DNA from 3 places in the Pseudarthrobacter sp. NIBRBAC000502771 genome. Region 1 is predicted to be linked to each of the others. Evidence: riboswitches for the same ligand, from Rfam matches in the RefSeq annotation. Region 1 holds a riboswitch; each other region holds the start of a gene.
The links. A riboswitch is a leader RNA that binds a small molecule or an ion and turns the genes downstream of it on or off. The one in region 1 is predicted to bind thiamine pyrophosphate.
Positions count from the first base shown of each region.

Region 2: another riboswitch for thiamine pyrophosphate. It lies ahead of thiO (glycine oxidase ThiO); the one in region 1 lies ahead of thiD (bifunctional hydroxymethylpyrimidine kinase/phosphomethylpyrimidine kinase).
Region 3: another riboswitch for thiamine pyrophosphate. It lies ahead of NIBR502771_RS06830 (ECF transporter S component); the one in region 1 lies ahead of thiD (bifunctional hydroxymethylpyrimidine kinase/phosphomethylpyrimidine kinase).

Region 1 covers NZ_CP041187.1:2,925,872-2,930,691, reverse strand. The annotation lists gene obgE (GTPase ObgE) at 1-649, opposite strand, end outside; gene rpmA (50S ribosomal protein L27) at 767-1,030, opposite strand; gene rplU (50S ribosomal protein L21) at 1,092-1,400, opposite strand; gene thiD (bifunctional hydroxymethylpyrimidine kinase/phosphomethylpyrimidine kinase) at 1,663-3,183, opposite strand; TPP riboswitch at 3,191-3,288, opposite strand; gene NIBR502771_RS13685 (Rne/Rng family ribonuclease) at 3,448-4,820, opposite strand, start outside.
Region 2 covers NZ_CP041187.1:2,489,766-2,494,585, reverse strand. The annotation lists gene NIBR502771_RS11745 (thiazole synthase) at 1-496, opposite strand, end outside; gene thiS (sulfur carrier protein ThiS) at 501-737, opposite strand; gene thiO (glycine oxidase ThiO) at 734-2,029, opposite strand; TPP riboswitch at 2,022-2,140, opposite strand; gene thiE (thiamine phosphate synthase) at 2,168-2,908, shown strand; gene NIBR502771_RS11725 (RNB domain-containing ribonuclease) at 2,948-4,426, shown strand; gene NIBR502771_RS11720 (DEAD/DEAH box helicase) at 4,716-4,820, shown strand, end outside.
Region 3 covers NZ_CP041187.1:1,455,795-1,460,614, forward strand. The annotation lists gene NIBR502771_RS06805 (Na+/H+ antiporter subunit D) at 1-445, shown strand, start outside; gene NIBR502771_RS06810 (Na+/H+ antiporter subunit E) at 442-987, shown strand; gene NIBR502771_RS06815 (monovalent cation/H+ antiporter complex subunit F) at 984-1,262, shown strand; gene mnhG (monovalent cation/H(+) antiporter subunit G) at 1,252-1,656, shown strand; gene NIBR502771_RS06825 (DUF4235 domain-containing protein) at 1,672-1,935, opposite strand; TPP riboswitch at 2,096-2,236, shown strand; gene NIBR502771_RS06830 (ECF transporter S component) at 2,304-2,927, shown strand; gene NIBR502771_RS06835 (ABC transporter ATP-binding protein) at 2,927-4,471, shown strand; gene NIBR502771_RS06840 (energy-coupling factor transporter transmembrane protein EcfT) at 4,468-4,820, shown strand, end outside.

The DNA.
Region 1 (4,820 bases):
TGAGGCCGGGGACGTCGGCGATGGTGAACCGTACGTCGCCGGCCTGCACCACGCCGAGGTTGGGAACCAGGGTGGTGAACGGGTAGTCGGCGATCTTGGGCCGGGCGGCGGACATGGCTGCAATCAAGCTGGACTTGCCCGCTGACGGGAAGCCCACCAGCGCGATGTCGGCAATGCTCTTGAGTTCCAGGACGATGTCCCGGGAATCCCCCTCGATGCCGAGCAGCGCGAAGCCGGGGGCGCGGCGCTTCTGTGAGGACAGGGCAGCGTTGCCGAGCCCGCCCAGGCCGCCGGCGGCTGCCACGAACTCGGCGCCTTCCCCCACGAGGTCGGCCAGGACTTCGCCGTCCTTGGTCTTGACCACCGTGCCGTCCGGAACGGGGAGGATCAGGGTCTCGCCGTTCTTGCCGCCGCGCCAGTCGCCCATGCCGGGACCGCCGTTGCTCGCGTGCCGGTGCGGTGCGTGGTGGTAGTCGAGGAGCGTAGTGGTCTGGTGGTCCACGCGCAGGATCACGTCGCCGCCGTTGCCGCCGTTCCCGCCGTCGGGACCGCCGAGTGGCTTGAACTTCTCGCGGTGGACGGAGACGCAACCATGGCCGCCGGTTCCGCCGGATACATGCAGTACTACCCGGTCTACAAAGCTGGCCACGTGGATCTCCTCAGGTGCTGTTTATGGGGCGCCCGGGGACGCCACATCGATTGTAATGCTGTTAAAAGAACAGTGGAGCGGACCCTCAGGCCCGCTCCACCGCTTCAGAACTGGTTGTTACTCTGCAGCTGCAGCAGCAACGATGTTGACTACGCGACGACCGCGGCGGGTGCCGAATTCAACGGCGCCCGGGGTCAGTGCGAACAGGGTGTCGTCACCGCCACGGCCAACGCCGGCGCCGGGGTGGAAGTGGGTGCCACGCTGGCGGACGATGATCTCGCCGGCGGAAACAACCTGGCCGCCGAAGCGCTTGACGCCGAGGTACTGAGCGTTGGAATCGCGACCGTTGCGAGTGGAGCTCGCGCCCTTTTTATGTGCCATCTGAAATGCCTGCCTCTAAATTCTGGGGAATCTGTTGAAATACCTGAACAGTAACCGGTGGTTACTTGATGCCGGTGATCTTGACCTTGGTCAGTTCCTGGCGGTGACCCTGGCGCTTCTTGTAGCCGGTCTTGTTCTTGAACTTCTGGATGACAATCTTAGGACCACGCAGGTCCTGGAGGATTTCAGCCGTAACAGTTACCTTGGCCAGGTCAGCGGCGGCAGAGGTGACCTTGTCACCATCAACCAGGAGCAGTGCGGGCAGCTCAATGGTGCTGCCGGCTCCACCGGCGACGCGGTTCAGGGTAACGAAGTCTCCAACGGAAACCTTCTCTTGGCGGCCGCCTGCGCGGACAATCGCGTACACCACTTGGGAACTCACTTCTCTCGACGTTTATTACAAAATTTGCGTGCGGAACCGACTCAAAAAAGCCAGGGTTCGCGCTGTGCCTCAACGCCGTGGGGTCATAACCCAAGTGTTGGCGTAAGCACCGAAGATCCAGAATACGCTAAATCCATCTACGGCCGCAAATGAGGCTGGTTCCGGCGGCCCGGGTGTGGTAGTAACCACACTCCGACAGGCAGCACCGCAACCATGGACTCCATCATAGCGGCGGCGCTGCCCGGAGGGTTCAGGAATGCAACCTCGGCGCGTCGAAGAATTCCACTTCCAGGCGGCAGGACTGCTTGAACGCAGTCACCATCGCCGCGCGTTCGTGGTCGGAGGCCCTCCGTCCTGCTGCGTCCACGATGGCGATGGCCCGGCGGGTGGCCTCGGCGAAGCCCTCGTCCGCGTAGGTCCGGAGCCAGGCTGCGTAGGCGTGGCCGCCCGGCTCTCCCGAGGCAAGGAACCGGGCGTGCAGCTTTTCCCCGACTTCGGCGTAAAGCCAGAAGCAGGGCAGGACGGCGGCGGCCAGGACGGCGTAGCTTCCCGACGCCGATGCTGCGGTGAGGTGGTCCACGTAGGCCTTGGTGACGGGGCCAAGTCCGCCCTGGGCGGGGCGGGTGCTGAGCCACGAGCGGTGCAGTTCCGACTCCACCTCCAGGCACTGCTGCGATGATCCGGCCCAGAACAGCTGCTCCCCTTCTGACGGGGCCAGGGCACTCGCCCGGGCAAGGACCCGGGAGTAGCCGTTCAGGTACAGGGCATCCTGCGCCAGGTAGTAGGCGAAGTCCTTCTCGGCCAGGTCCCCGGCGGCCAGGCCGTGGATGAAGTCCAGGGCGTAGATGTCCGCCAGGTCCTGCTGGGCTTCCGTCCACAGCCGGGCAGCGAAAGCGCCTTCCGCGAGGGCCGGCCGCACATGGTGGAAATGGTGCACCGGGCCGTTTCCCCAGCCCACTTCAAGCTGCTCCGACTTCTCAAGGGCGACGGCCAGCCATGGCTTGACCGTTCGGAGCGATGCCTCCCAGTCGCCAAGGCGTGCCTGGACGGTGGCCATCGCGGAGGACAGGGAACAGCCGGTGCCGTGGCTGTTGCGCGTGTCGATGCGGTTTCCCTGCACCTCCACCACTTCCCCTGGCAGGAGGCCTGCCGTATTGACCAGCGCATCCGGGCAGTCCGCACCCGCCAGGTGCCCGCCCTTGACAAGGATGGTGGCGCCGGTGGCATCCGCCAGGCGCCTCCCCTGCTCCAGCGCAGCCGCCCAGCTGTCTGCTGGATCCGCGCCCACCAGCATGGCAAGCTCCGGCAGGTTGGGGGTAATGAGGTGGGCCAGGGGCAAGAGGTCCCGGAGGGCGGCCTCGGCGGACTCTTTCAGCAGCCGGTCGCCGCTGGTGGCCACCATCACCGGGTCCAGGACAACGACGGCGGGACGGACCTTCTCCAGCCAAAGCCGGACAGTGCCGATCACGGCCTCGTCCCCCAGCATGCCGATCTTGACGGCGTCAATGGAGATATCATCGCTGACCGCGTCCAGCTGCTTCGCCAGGAAGGCCGCGGGAGGAACGTGGACTGCCTGTACACCGCACGTGTTCTGCGCCGTCAGGGCCGTGATAGCAGCCATGCCGTAACCGCCGTGGGCGGCAATGCTTTTCAGGTCGGCCTGGATGCCTGCGCCCCCTGACGGGTCGGAGCCGGCGATGGACAGGACCCGCGGGACTTCCCGGCCGGTTGGCAGCCCGGTGCTGGCGGCGGAGGAAGCTGGCAGGGGCATGGAAAGGGTCGAAGACAAGAGACATCCCTTCGCCGGTACTAGCCGGACAGGTTCAACGGGTCTGGATCTCAGCCGGCCTGCTGCGCGGCACCCCGTGTCGGTTCCTACCCTAGCCCGTGTGCCGCACCCGGGAAAAAGGTGACAACGGCCGCCGCAAAAATGGGCCATCCCGCAACGGCAGGAATCCCCGCCCCGCACGGTACCCCCGGTAATCCGGGTGGACCGATGCGCAGGACGGGGATTCCTGGCTGGAAGCTCCTGTGCCTAGAGTTCCGAGGCAGGCACCCCGACGCCGAGGATGATGGGTTCCTCGGCCGCCTTCCGCGGTTCCGGCTGGTCCTTCGCGGGTTCGGGGGCCTTCGCTGCGTGCGAGTGCCCACCGGCATCAGCCTGGACGTTTTCATGGTGCTGGACGGCGGTCTCGTTGGCGGCACCCTGGGCACGGCTGGCGGCCCGGTGGCGCCGGGGCCGGCGCTGCCGGGACTGCTCCAGCGTGTGGTCCGAATAGTCCTTTTCAGGGGACGCCTCAGGAGCGGCACCGGCGCGGGCTCCCGCCGCCCCTGCCCCGGCCGGCTGCTCCGGTGCTGCCTCTTCTGCTGCCTGCAGAGCCTCTGCCTGACTGGCAGGCGCGTCCCCCACAGGGGAGGCCGGCTGGCCCAGGTGTGCGAATGCTTCCGCAAGCCGGTCCAGCGTCAGGGCAGGCTTCGGATGCTGTTCCCCGGCGTGCTCCACGAACGGAAGCGGGACTTCCTCGCCGCCGAACGTGAGGACGGCTGCGGGACGTGCCGGGGCATCGGCGTCGTGCTTCTCCTCAACGGGTACCTGCGCAGGCTCCGCGGCCGGCACCTGCCGGGCAGCCGCTACCTCGTCGTCGTGCAGGTGGGCCGCATGGGCGGCAGCGGCGATGTTCGCCAGGGCAAGCCTGGTTGCCTCCGCCTTGGCGTGCCGCTCGGCGTCGGACGGGTCCGGCTGGACGGTGTGGACATGGACGGCAGGTGCCGGGGCAGCCTCGGGCTGCTGGCCGCCGCGTCCCCGCCGCCGCTTGCGTTCGGACCGGACGCCGGGCTGGGCGTCGTTCCGCTGCGCTTCCGGGCGGGCCTCCGCACGGGTTTCGGGCCGGTTGTCGGTGCGCTGGACGTGGTGCTCGGCCGCCACCGTGTTGGCCCGGCGGTGCTCCACGGGGTCGTCGTGGGTCACGACGCCCCGGCCGGCGCAGGCCTCGCACTGCTCGCCGAACACCTCCAGCAGGCCGGTGCCCATGCGCTTGCGCGTCATCTGGACCAGTCCGAGTGAGGTCACTTCGGCAACCTGGTGCTTGGTCCGGTCGCGGCCCAGGCACTCAACCAGGCGGCGCAGGACCAGGTCGCGGTTGGATTCGAGCACCATGTCGATGAAGTCGATCACGATGATGCCGCCGATGTCGCGCAGCCGCAGCTGGCGCACCACTTCCTCGGCCGCTTCGAGGTTGTTCTTGGTGACGGTTTCCTCGAGGTTGCCGCCGCTGCCGGTGAACTTGCCCGTGTTGACGTCCACCACGGTCATGGCCTCGGTGCGGTCGATCACCAGGGAGCCGCCGGAGGGCAGGAAGACCTTCCGTTCGAGGGCTTTGTGGATCTGTTCGTCGATTCGCCAGGCGG
Region 2 (4,820 bases), 440 kb from region 1:
GCATGACGGCGGTGGCGCCAAGGTTCTCCAGCCGCAACGCCAGTACGGGGTCATCGTTGGTGTAGGCGAAGACCTTGAACCCCCGGTTAACCAGCTGCTCCGTGGCTTCCACCAGTTCGACAGCATCGGGCAGCAGGGTCTGCTCATCGGCAATGACTTCCAGCTTCACCCAGTCGGTCTCCAGGGCCTCCCGCGCAAGCTCCGCCGTAAGGACGGCATCCCTGGCCGTGAAGCAGCCTGCGGTGTTGGGCAGCACCCGGATCCCGTGGTCCACTAACAGCTGGAACAACGAGCCGGTCTCCGCAGTGGAGTACCGGCGCATGGCCACGGTGGTCAGGGCGGTGCCGGATGCCAGGAGTGCAGCGCCCAGGCCGTCCAGGCTGGGTGCCCCGCCGGTGCCCATGATCAGCCGGGATCCAAGGGCGACGCCGTCAATCACCAGGCCGTCGGCGGCCCCGGGATTCCCGGCCGGGTTGATGGTGCCTGTTTCGGTCATGGTGTCAGCCTCCCTGTACTGCTGTGACAAGTTCAATGTCGTCGCCCTCGGCGAGCGCCGTGGCGAACCATTGGCTCCGCGGCACCACCTGGGCATTATGGGCGACGGCGACCCCCAGCTTCCCGCCGTCGGTCGCCTGGCCGTTCGGTGCCAGCGGGCGTCCGGTGACCTGGCTGACGAGCGTGGTGATGGAGGTGCCGTCCGCCACCGTGTGGGTGTTTCCGTTCAGGGTGATGTTCACACTGTCTCCTTGGTGTGGTGGTTTGTGCGGGCGGCGGCCGGACGCGAGAACCGCTCCGGACTGAAGGGCGCCCAGCGCGGGTCGGCATGCCCGTCCAGCAACCCGGCGCAGATGGCTGCGGCAGCGGGAGTGAGCAGCACCCCGTGCCGGAAGAACCCGGTGGCGATGATGAGTCCGGGGACGTGCCCGGCCTTGTCGCCTGCAGATCCGGGGGCCGCCGGCACGCGGCCCAGCAGCGGCGCGTTGTCGGGGGTTCCGGGCCGGGCCCTTGCGGTGCACTCCAGCAGCTCCAGTTCGGCGACGGCGGGCACCAGCGCCTGGGCATCGCGCAGCAGCTGATAGACGCCCCCGGCGCTGACGGCATCGGACAGCGCGTCCTCGCGCTGGGTGGCTCCGATGACCACGGTCCCGTCCTGCCGGGGAACGATGTAGACGGGGACACCGTGCACCAGCCCGCGCACCGTGGACGTCACAAGGGGCTGGAGGTGCTGCGGAACGGCGAGGCGGAGGATGTCTCCGTGTACGGGGCGCAGGGGCAGGTCGAGGCCGTCGGGCAGGCCGCCCAGGTCCCCTGCCTGCAGCCCGTTGGCCACGATCGTTTCCGTTGCCAGGACGGTGCCGCCGCCAGCCAGGCTGGCGCCGACGACCCTTCCGCCCTCCCACAGCAGGCCGCCGGCCCGGTCCGGCACGGCGTACCCTTCCACCGCCCCTGCAACAGCCAGGCCAGGCTTCCCGCGGACGGCACCGGCGAGGGCCTGCCGCAGGGCAGCCAGCAGGCGGCGGGGATCGACCTGGTGGTCCGCAGGCGTGTCAAGGGCGCAGGCTATCGCGGGGCTGAGGAGTGGCTCGCGTTTGCGGGCGTCCCGCACGGTGAGTGGTTCCACGGCAAGTCCGTTGGCCTGCTGTACGGCGCGGAGGTCCATCAGCGCGCGGCGGTCCGCGGCGTCGGCACCCACGGCGAGTGTCGGCGTCGTCAGGTATCCGGAACCGGAGGTGGCTCCTGCGATGCCTGCGGCGAAACCGGGCCAGCGGGAGGAAGCGTCAAGCATCAGTTCCAGGAGGTCCTCCTCCTGGTAGTGCAGTTCGCTGACGGGGGCCAGCATTCCTGCGGCGGCCCAGCTGGCACCGCTTCCGGGCGCGTCATCGATCAGGGCCACGGAGCGGCCGGAGCGCTGCGCCTCCCAGGCGATGCCATGGCCCACCACTCCGCCGCCGATGACGGCGACGTCCGCGCGGACCGTGGAACGGGGGGCACTGGACGGCCCGGCACGATGGTCAACGGGGGTGCTCATAAGGTTCCTTCCCTACGCCGGCATTATCCGGATCAGGTCAAGCGGTCGGCTCTGACGCCCTCTCAGCCCGGCGCTTTGTGACAGCTGCCGCGGGCTCCCGCAGTACCAGGCCAGTTTAGAGGAACTAGGCTTGCAGGCATGAATGTGTCCGCTTCCTCCCTGCCCGCAGGCCCCCACGCTCCAGCAGCCCCGGCCGGCATAGCCGAAGTTGCCAACGCCGGCCACAACGACGCCCTGAAGGCGGCCCGCCTGTACCTGTGCACCGATGCACGCACTGCGCACGGCGACTTCGCGGAGTTTGTGGACGCCGCGTTTGCCGGCGGCGTGGACATCATCCAGCTGCGGGACAAGACCATCGAGGCCGCCGAGGAACTGGACCTCCTGGCGGCGTTGAAGGAGACCGCGGTACGCCATGGCCGGCTGTGGGCCGTCAATGACCGCGCCGATATTGCCGTGCTGTCCGGGGCGCCGGTGTTCCACATCGGCCAAAAGGACCTTCCGCTGGCTGCGGCGCGCACGCTGGTCAACGGCAACGCCGCCATCGGCCTCTCCAGCCACACCACGGGCCAGGTCGACGCCGCCCTCGCTGCGACCGGCGGCCCGTCCGGGCTGGACTACTTCTGCGTTGGGCCGGTATGGGCCACACCCACCAAACCCGGCAGGGCCGCCGTCGGGCCTGAACTGGTGAAGTACGCCGCCGATGCCTCCGGGCAGGCCGGGGATCCGGTGCCGTGGTTTGCCATCGGCGGCATCGACCACGGGAACGTCCGCGAGGTGGTGGCGGCCGGTGCACGCCGGATCGTGGTGGTCCGCGCCATCACCGAGGCCGCCGACCCCGCGGCAGCCGCTGCCTCGCTCCTCGGCGCGCTGGACGGCTGAGACTGCTTAATCCCGGGACTTGGCGCTACGCTGAATTTTGTGTCGCATCATCGGTTGGCCCCTAACGTCCGTGACCACAGGAACGCCTTGGAAGAGGCGCTGGGCCTGCTGCGGACCGAACTTGAGCTGCCCGGGCCGTACCCTGCCGACGCGGTGGAAGACGCCCGGGCCGCCGTCGCGGCGTTGAAGCTGCCGTCCTACGACCTGACCGCCGTCGAGTTCGTGACTATCGATCCGGCGTCCTCCACGGACCTGGACCAGGCAGTCTTCATCGAACCGGACGGCACCGGCTACCGCGTCATGTATGCCATCGCCGACGTCCCCGCATTCGTTGCACCGGGCGGGCCGCTGGACGCCGAGACCCGGCGCCGCGGACAGACGTTCTACGCTCCGGACGGCCGGATCCCGCTGCATCCGGAGGTGATCAGCGAGGGGGCCGGCAGCCTGCTGCCCGGCCAGGAGTGCTCGGCTTTCGTCTGGGACTTCACGCTCGACGGCGAAGCGTCCGTGATTACCGTCGGCGTCCGGCGGGCGCGGGTCCGCAGCCGCGACAAGCTCAGCTACAAAAGTGCCCAGGCCGCCCTCGACGCCGGGACCGCCCCACCCGTCCTCCGGCTGCTCCGCGAGGTGGGGCTGAAACGCGTGGCGCTGGAACGGGCACGGGAGGGCGCCAGCCTGAACATGCCCGAGCAGGAAATCGTCCAGCTGCCGGACGGCGGCTACCGGATTGACGCCGTCCCGCAGCTTCCCGTCGAGGACTGGAACGCGCAGATTTCGTTGATGACCGGAATGGCAGCCGCGCAGCTCATGCTTGAGGGCAAGGTGGGCATCCTGCGCACCATGCCCGCACCTGACGAACGGTCGCTGCGGCACTTCCGGCTGCAGACAGAGGTGCTGGGCAGGCCGTGGGACGGGCAGGTCAGCTACGGCGAATACCTGCGGTCGCTCGATCCCACCGACCCGCGCCAGCTGGCCATCATGCATTCGGCCGGGATGCTGTTCCGCGGCGCGTCCTACACCGCCTTTGACGGCACGGTCCCCGAAGACGGTATCCAGTCCGCCATCGGCGCCGCCTACGCCCACACCACGGCGCCGCTGCGCCGCTTGGTGGACCGGTTCGTGCTGGTCATCTGCGAGGCCCTGAGCAACGGCGGCGATGTTCCCGGCTGGGCGCGCGAAGCCCTGCCCCTGCTTCCGGGCATCATGGCAGGATCGGACCAGCTGGCGTCAAGGATGGAGCGCCTGGCCCTGGATACCGTGGAAGCGGCACTGCTGCTGAACCACATCGGGCAGGAATTCGATGCGATCGTCATCTCCGGATCCAAGCCGCAGAACGGGAACGGCAACGGGAATGGCAAGAATGGAAATGGGAACGGCAGTTCGGGGATTATCCAGATTGCCGAACCGGCGGTGACCGCTCGGTGCGCCGGGGAGCTGGAGTCCGGCACCAAGGTCCGGGTACGGCTGGTTTCCTCCGATATCACCACCCGGCAGATCCACTTCGAGCTCGTTTCCTGAACGGCAGGCGGCCCCCAGGCGGTCCGAAACCGTGTTTTTGTGCCCTTACGGCTAGACTGGAGGGGTAGAATTGGATGCCCGGTCGTTGATTTCCTTGATTTGAAACCAACAAGCCCGCCCCTACGCGATCTTGAGAAGTACCCGTTGGTCACCAGTGCCAGCATTAGATAGCCCGCGATCGGCTTCCACTGGAATCGCTTGCGCGCCTGAGCGTGCTCCGGAACGGCCAGCCCTGGCCGGCCCGTTGAGCAGGCAGCGCCATTGCCTAAATGAATAAGGAAACTCCCCTGTGAGTGAATTGCATACCCACCAGCTTCTGAGCGATGAGTCCGGCACGGAAACCATCGAGCCGGAAGAAACCATCGTCTCGGACGAAAAGCCGCACGAGATCGCG
Region 3 (4,820 bases), 1.5 Mb from region 1:
GTTCTCCGGATTCCTCGGCAAGGTTGGCCTGCTGCAAGCCGGCGTGGAGCTGGGCACGCCGCTGGCCTACGCGCTGGTGATCGGCGGCGTGGTGACCAGCCTCCTGACGCTTCTGGCCATCGCCCGGGTGTGGAACCGTGCGTTCTGGCGGAAGCCGGAGGACGCCGAGCACCCCGACCCCGTGCTCCTTGCCACTCCCGCTGCGAGGGTCTCCGGGCCGGGAGCCAAGGTGAACAACACGGTGACCCTCCTGCCGCGCACCATGGTGGGCTCCACGGCCGCCCTGGTGGTGCTCGGTGTTGCCCTGACCGTCTTCGCCGGACCATTGTTCGCACTTTCGGACCGGGCAGCCCGGGACATGCTTGACCGGACGCCGTACATCCAGGCGGTGCTGGGCGAGGGCATCGCCGTTCCCGGCACCACCGCGGCGGGAGGAGGACGATGAGCCGTAAACGCATTTCGCTGCGCCAGGAACTTCCGCTCCTGGTCTGGCTGGTGATTGTGTGGGGCGCCCTGTGGCAGGATTTCAGCCCCGGCAACCTCCTCTTCGGGACCCTGCTGGCCGTGGGCGTGGCCCGGCTCTTCTACCTCCCGCCGGTGGAGCTCAGCGGCCGGTTCAATATTCTCCACGCCGTGCCGTTTGCGCTGGCCTTCGTGGGCAAGGTGGTGGTGGCCAGCGCACAGGTCCTGTATCTGGCAGCTGTCCGCGGCCCCAAGGTGACCAATGCCGTGGTCGCGGTGAAACTGCGCAGCCACCAGGACCTGATCGTCACTGCCACGGGACACGTGATTTCCCTGATCCCGGGTTCCCTGGTGGTGGACGTGGACCGTTCCACGTCCACGCTGTACCTGCACGCACTCAACATCACCTCCAAGAAGGACGTGGAAGGCCTGCGGAACGAGGTCCGCTCCATTGAAGCGGGCCTGATCCGCATCATGGGCACCGCGGATGAACTTGAAGAGGTCCGTATGGAGGCCGGCGCATGATGCCCGTTGTCCTGGCTGTCACAGCCGTCATTTTCTCGCTGGCGGCCGCCGGTGCCATCATCCGGATCGCCCGTGGCCCGTCGCTGCTGGACCGGGTGCTGGCTGCCGACGTGCTGCTCGCAATCCTTGCCGGGGCGCTGTGCATCGATATGGCGGTGAACCGGCACCTGAACAACCTGATGCTGGTGGTGGCCATCTCCATCATCGGGTTCATCGGTTCCGTGACCGTAGCCCGGTTCGTGGCAGACAGGAGGGTCAAGCCCAATGAATCCTGACTTCTCCGGGCCCGACGCCTGGATCGACCTCGTCTCCGCCGTGTTCATGGTGGTGGGTGCCCTCATGTCCCTGGGCGCCGCGATAGGCCTGCTGCGGTTCCCGGACCTCCTGAGCCGCATGCACGCCGCCACGAAGCCGCAGGTGCTGGGGCTCTTCCTGCTGCTGGCGGCCATCGGGCTGCAGCTGCGGACGTGGTGGGTGTGGCCGGTTCTGGTGGTGGCGTGGATCTTCCAACTCCTCACGGTGCCCGTGTCCGCCCACATGGTGGGCCGTGCCGGCTACCGCACCAAGCACCTGCACCGGGAACTGCTCACCACCGATGAACTGGAAGCCGTGGTGCAAAAAGCCGCCGCCGAGACTGCCCGGAAGGACAGCCCCGACGACGGCCGGTAACGCTGGGGCACGACGCTAGACGATGTCCTGGGTCTTCGCGAAGCGGGTGATGGCGCGCTGGGTGCCGCGGTTGGCCAGGACCTGGATGATGGCACTGACCGACGCCGAGATCAGCGCAAAGGTCAGCGCCGAACGCAGGCTGGTGGGTACGTCCTCGTGTTTGCCGGTGGGCGGCTTCTGTCCGGTGGTCTTTTCCCAGATGGCATTGACCAGTTTGGTACCGGCGAGGCCTGCGCCGAGGCTCACGCCTGTCCCGAGCAGTTTGATGAGAAGGTTCATTCCAGGTACTCCTTGCGGGCGGAAAACGGACTGCTCCCAGCCTAGCCGGTCATATCCGGGTGATTGGCGCCGGCAGCCCGCAATCCAGCCCGGCCAGGTGTAAACTTGACCACGCCCAACCGGGCACAACAACAAGCGTTACCCACACCAAAAGCAACACTAAAAACGACAGGGGAGCGCCGCCGTCGGACAACCTGGCATTAGCCGGGCACCGCAGGTGGGCGCTGAGAGTGCGGACAGCCGCAGACCCTCGAACCTGATCCGGTTAGTACCGGCGCAAGGGAGTCGAGTTCTCAAAGTGTCGCGGTTCCACGGCCACAGGCCGCCGGCCGGGTCCACTTTCCCCTCCTGTTTCCCAGGAGGATCACATGAGTACTGCAGCAATCAAGAAGACCACCAGCAAGTCCTGGCGCGTCGTGGACATCGTCGTCGCCGCGCTGGTGGCCATCGCGGGCGGCGTTATTTTCTGGGCATGGGACCAGGGTGCCGCCGCCCTGTCGGCCCCCATGAACGCAGCCTACCCACCCCTGACCGGCCTGCTCGCCGGGGGCTGGATGATTCCCGGCGTGCTGGGAATGCTGATCATCCGCAAGCCCGGGGCGGCCCTGTTCTGCGAGACCGTCGCCGCCACCGGCGAACTGCTGATGGGTTCCCAGTACGGCGCCTCGGTCCTGTTCTCCGGTTTCATCCAGGGCCTGGGCGCGGAAATCATCTTCGCAATCTTCGTCTACCGCAAGTTCAACCTGCCCGTGTCCCTGCTGGCAGGCGCCGCGGCCGGATTCTTCTGCGGCCTGAACGATTCGTTTGCACCGTGGGGCTGGAACATCGCCTACTCCGGCGCCGACAAGCTGGCCTACATTGTCCTCACCACCATTTCCGGGGCCATCCTTGCGGGTGCCCTGGCCTGGGTTGCCACCCGCGGCCTGGCACGCACCGGGGTGCTGAGCTCCTTCGCGTCCCGCAAGGCCGCAACGGAGCCCGTCTTCTCCTGATGGCACCCTCCCAGGACTCCGGCGCGGTCCGCCCCGCCGCCGTCACCGCCCGTGGCTGGGGCTGGCGGCATGCCGGCAGAGCCAAACCCGCCGTCCACGGCCTTGACCTGGACATCGCCCCCGGGGAGCGGGTGCTCCTGCTCGGCCCCTCCGGCGCAGGGAAGTCCACGCTGCTTCACGCGCTGGCCGGCGTCCTGGGAGACATCGACGACGACGGCGAATCAGGCGACGCCGACGAGTCCGGTTCGCTCCGGGTGGACGGAGCCGCGCCCCGCGCCCAGCGCGGCCGCGCCGGCCTGATGCAGCAGGACCCCGAAACGCAGGTGGTCCTTTCCCGGGTGGGGGACGACGTCGCCTTCGGCGCCGAAAACCTCGCGGTGCCCCGCGACGCGATCTGGCCCCGGGTGCACGCGGCGCTTGCCGACGTCGGACTCTCCCACCTCCCGCTGGACCACCCGACGTCGGCCCTGTCCGGCGGGCAAAAGCAGCGCCTGGCGCTGGCGGGCATCCTGGCGATGCGTCCCGGCCTGATCCTGCTGGACGAACCCACCGCCAACCTCGACCCGGACGGCGTCCTGGAGGTCCGCGACGCCGTGGCCCGCTGCCTGGACAAGACCGGGGCCACCCTTGTGGTGGTGGAGCACCGGGTTTCCGTCTGGAAGGACCTGGTGGACCGGATCATTGTCCTGCAGCCGGGCTCGGCCTCGGATCCCGCCGTGCTCCTGGACGGCCCGCCGGACCGTGTGCTCAGTGAGGCGAGGACCATGCTGGCCGCTGCCGGCGTGTGGGTGCCCGGGTATGTGCCCGCGACCCGACCCCGCGCTGCGGTCCCCGCCCCGGGAACGGGGAACCTGTTGTTGGCCGCTGAGCAGCTTGCCGTGTCCCGCGGACGCGCCCGCCGGCAGGGCTTTCGGAAGATTCCGCCGGCGCCGGTCCAGGAGGACGTGGCTGCACAGGTCCGCGCCGGGCAGGCCCTTGCCATCACCGGTCCCAACGGTGCCGGCAAGTCAACCTTCGCCCTGACCCTGGCCGGCCTGCTGGAGCCCGTGGCGGGGAAAGTTTCAGCCACGCTGGACCTCAGCCGCGGCGCCGGCATCGACCCCTACAAGTGGAAGGCCCAGCAGCTGATCTCGCGGGTGGGCACGGTGTTCCAGGAGCCGGAACACCAGTTCGTCACCGGGAAGGTACTGGACGAACTGCAGTTCGGCCCGCGGCACCTGGGGCACGGCGCGGACAGGGTGGACGAACTGCTGGAGCGCCTGCGGCTCACCCAGCTGGTGGACGCCAACCCCTACACGCTCTCCGGCGGGGAAAAGCGGCGCCTCTCCGTGGCCACCGTCCTTGCCGCCAGCCCCCAGGTGCTGATCCTGGACGAGCCCACGTTCGGGCAGGATGCCAATACCTGGGCCGAACTCGCATCATTCCTGTCCGAGCTTCTGGATGCGGGTACGGCGGTGGTTTCCGTGACCCATGACGCGGAGTTCACCTCGGCCCTGGGCGGGACGGAACTGCGGATGGCTGCCGCGGAGGCGGTGGCACCATGAGGCAGGAACTCACCTTGAGCGGCAACCATGCACTCCTGGCCCGCGCCAACCCGCTCAGCAAGTTCGCGGCGGTCCTGCTCATCACGGCGGTCCTGGCCTTGTCCATCGACTGGGTTTCCGCCTCAGTGGCCCTCGCCTTCGAACTGATGCTGTTCCCCCTTGCCGGGCTCACCGTGTCCCTGCTGTGGCAGCGCGGATGGCCGCTGATCCTCGCCGCAGCCATCGGAGGCTGGAGTACCGCCATCCTGGCGCCGGACAGCGGCAGGATCCTGCTCGACGTCGGCATCTGGAGCATGAGCGAAGGTTCCCTCCAGTTGGGCATCGGCTTCCTCCTGCGCGGCTTTGCGAT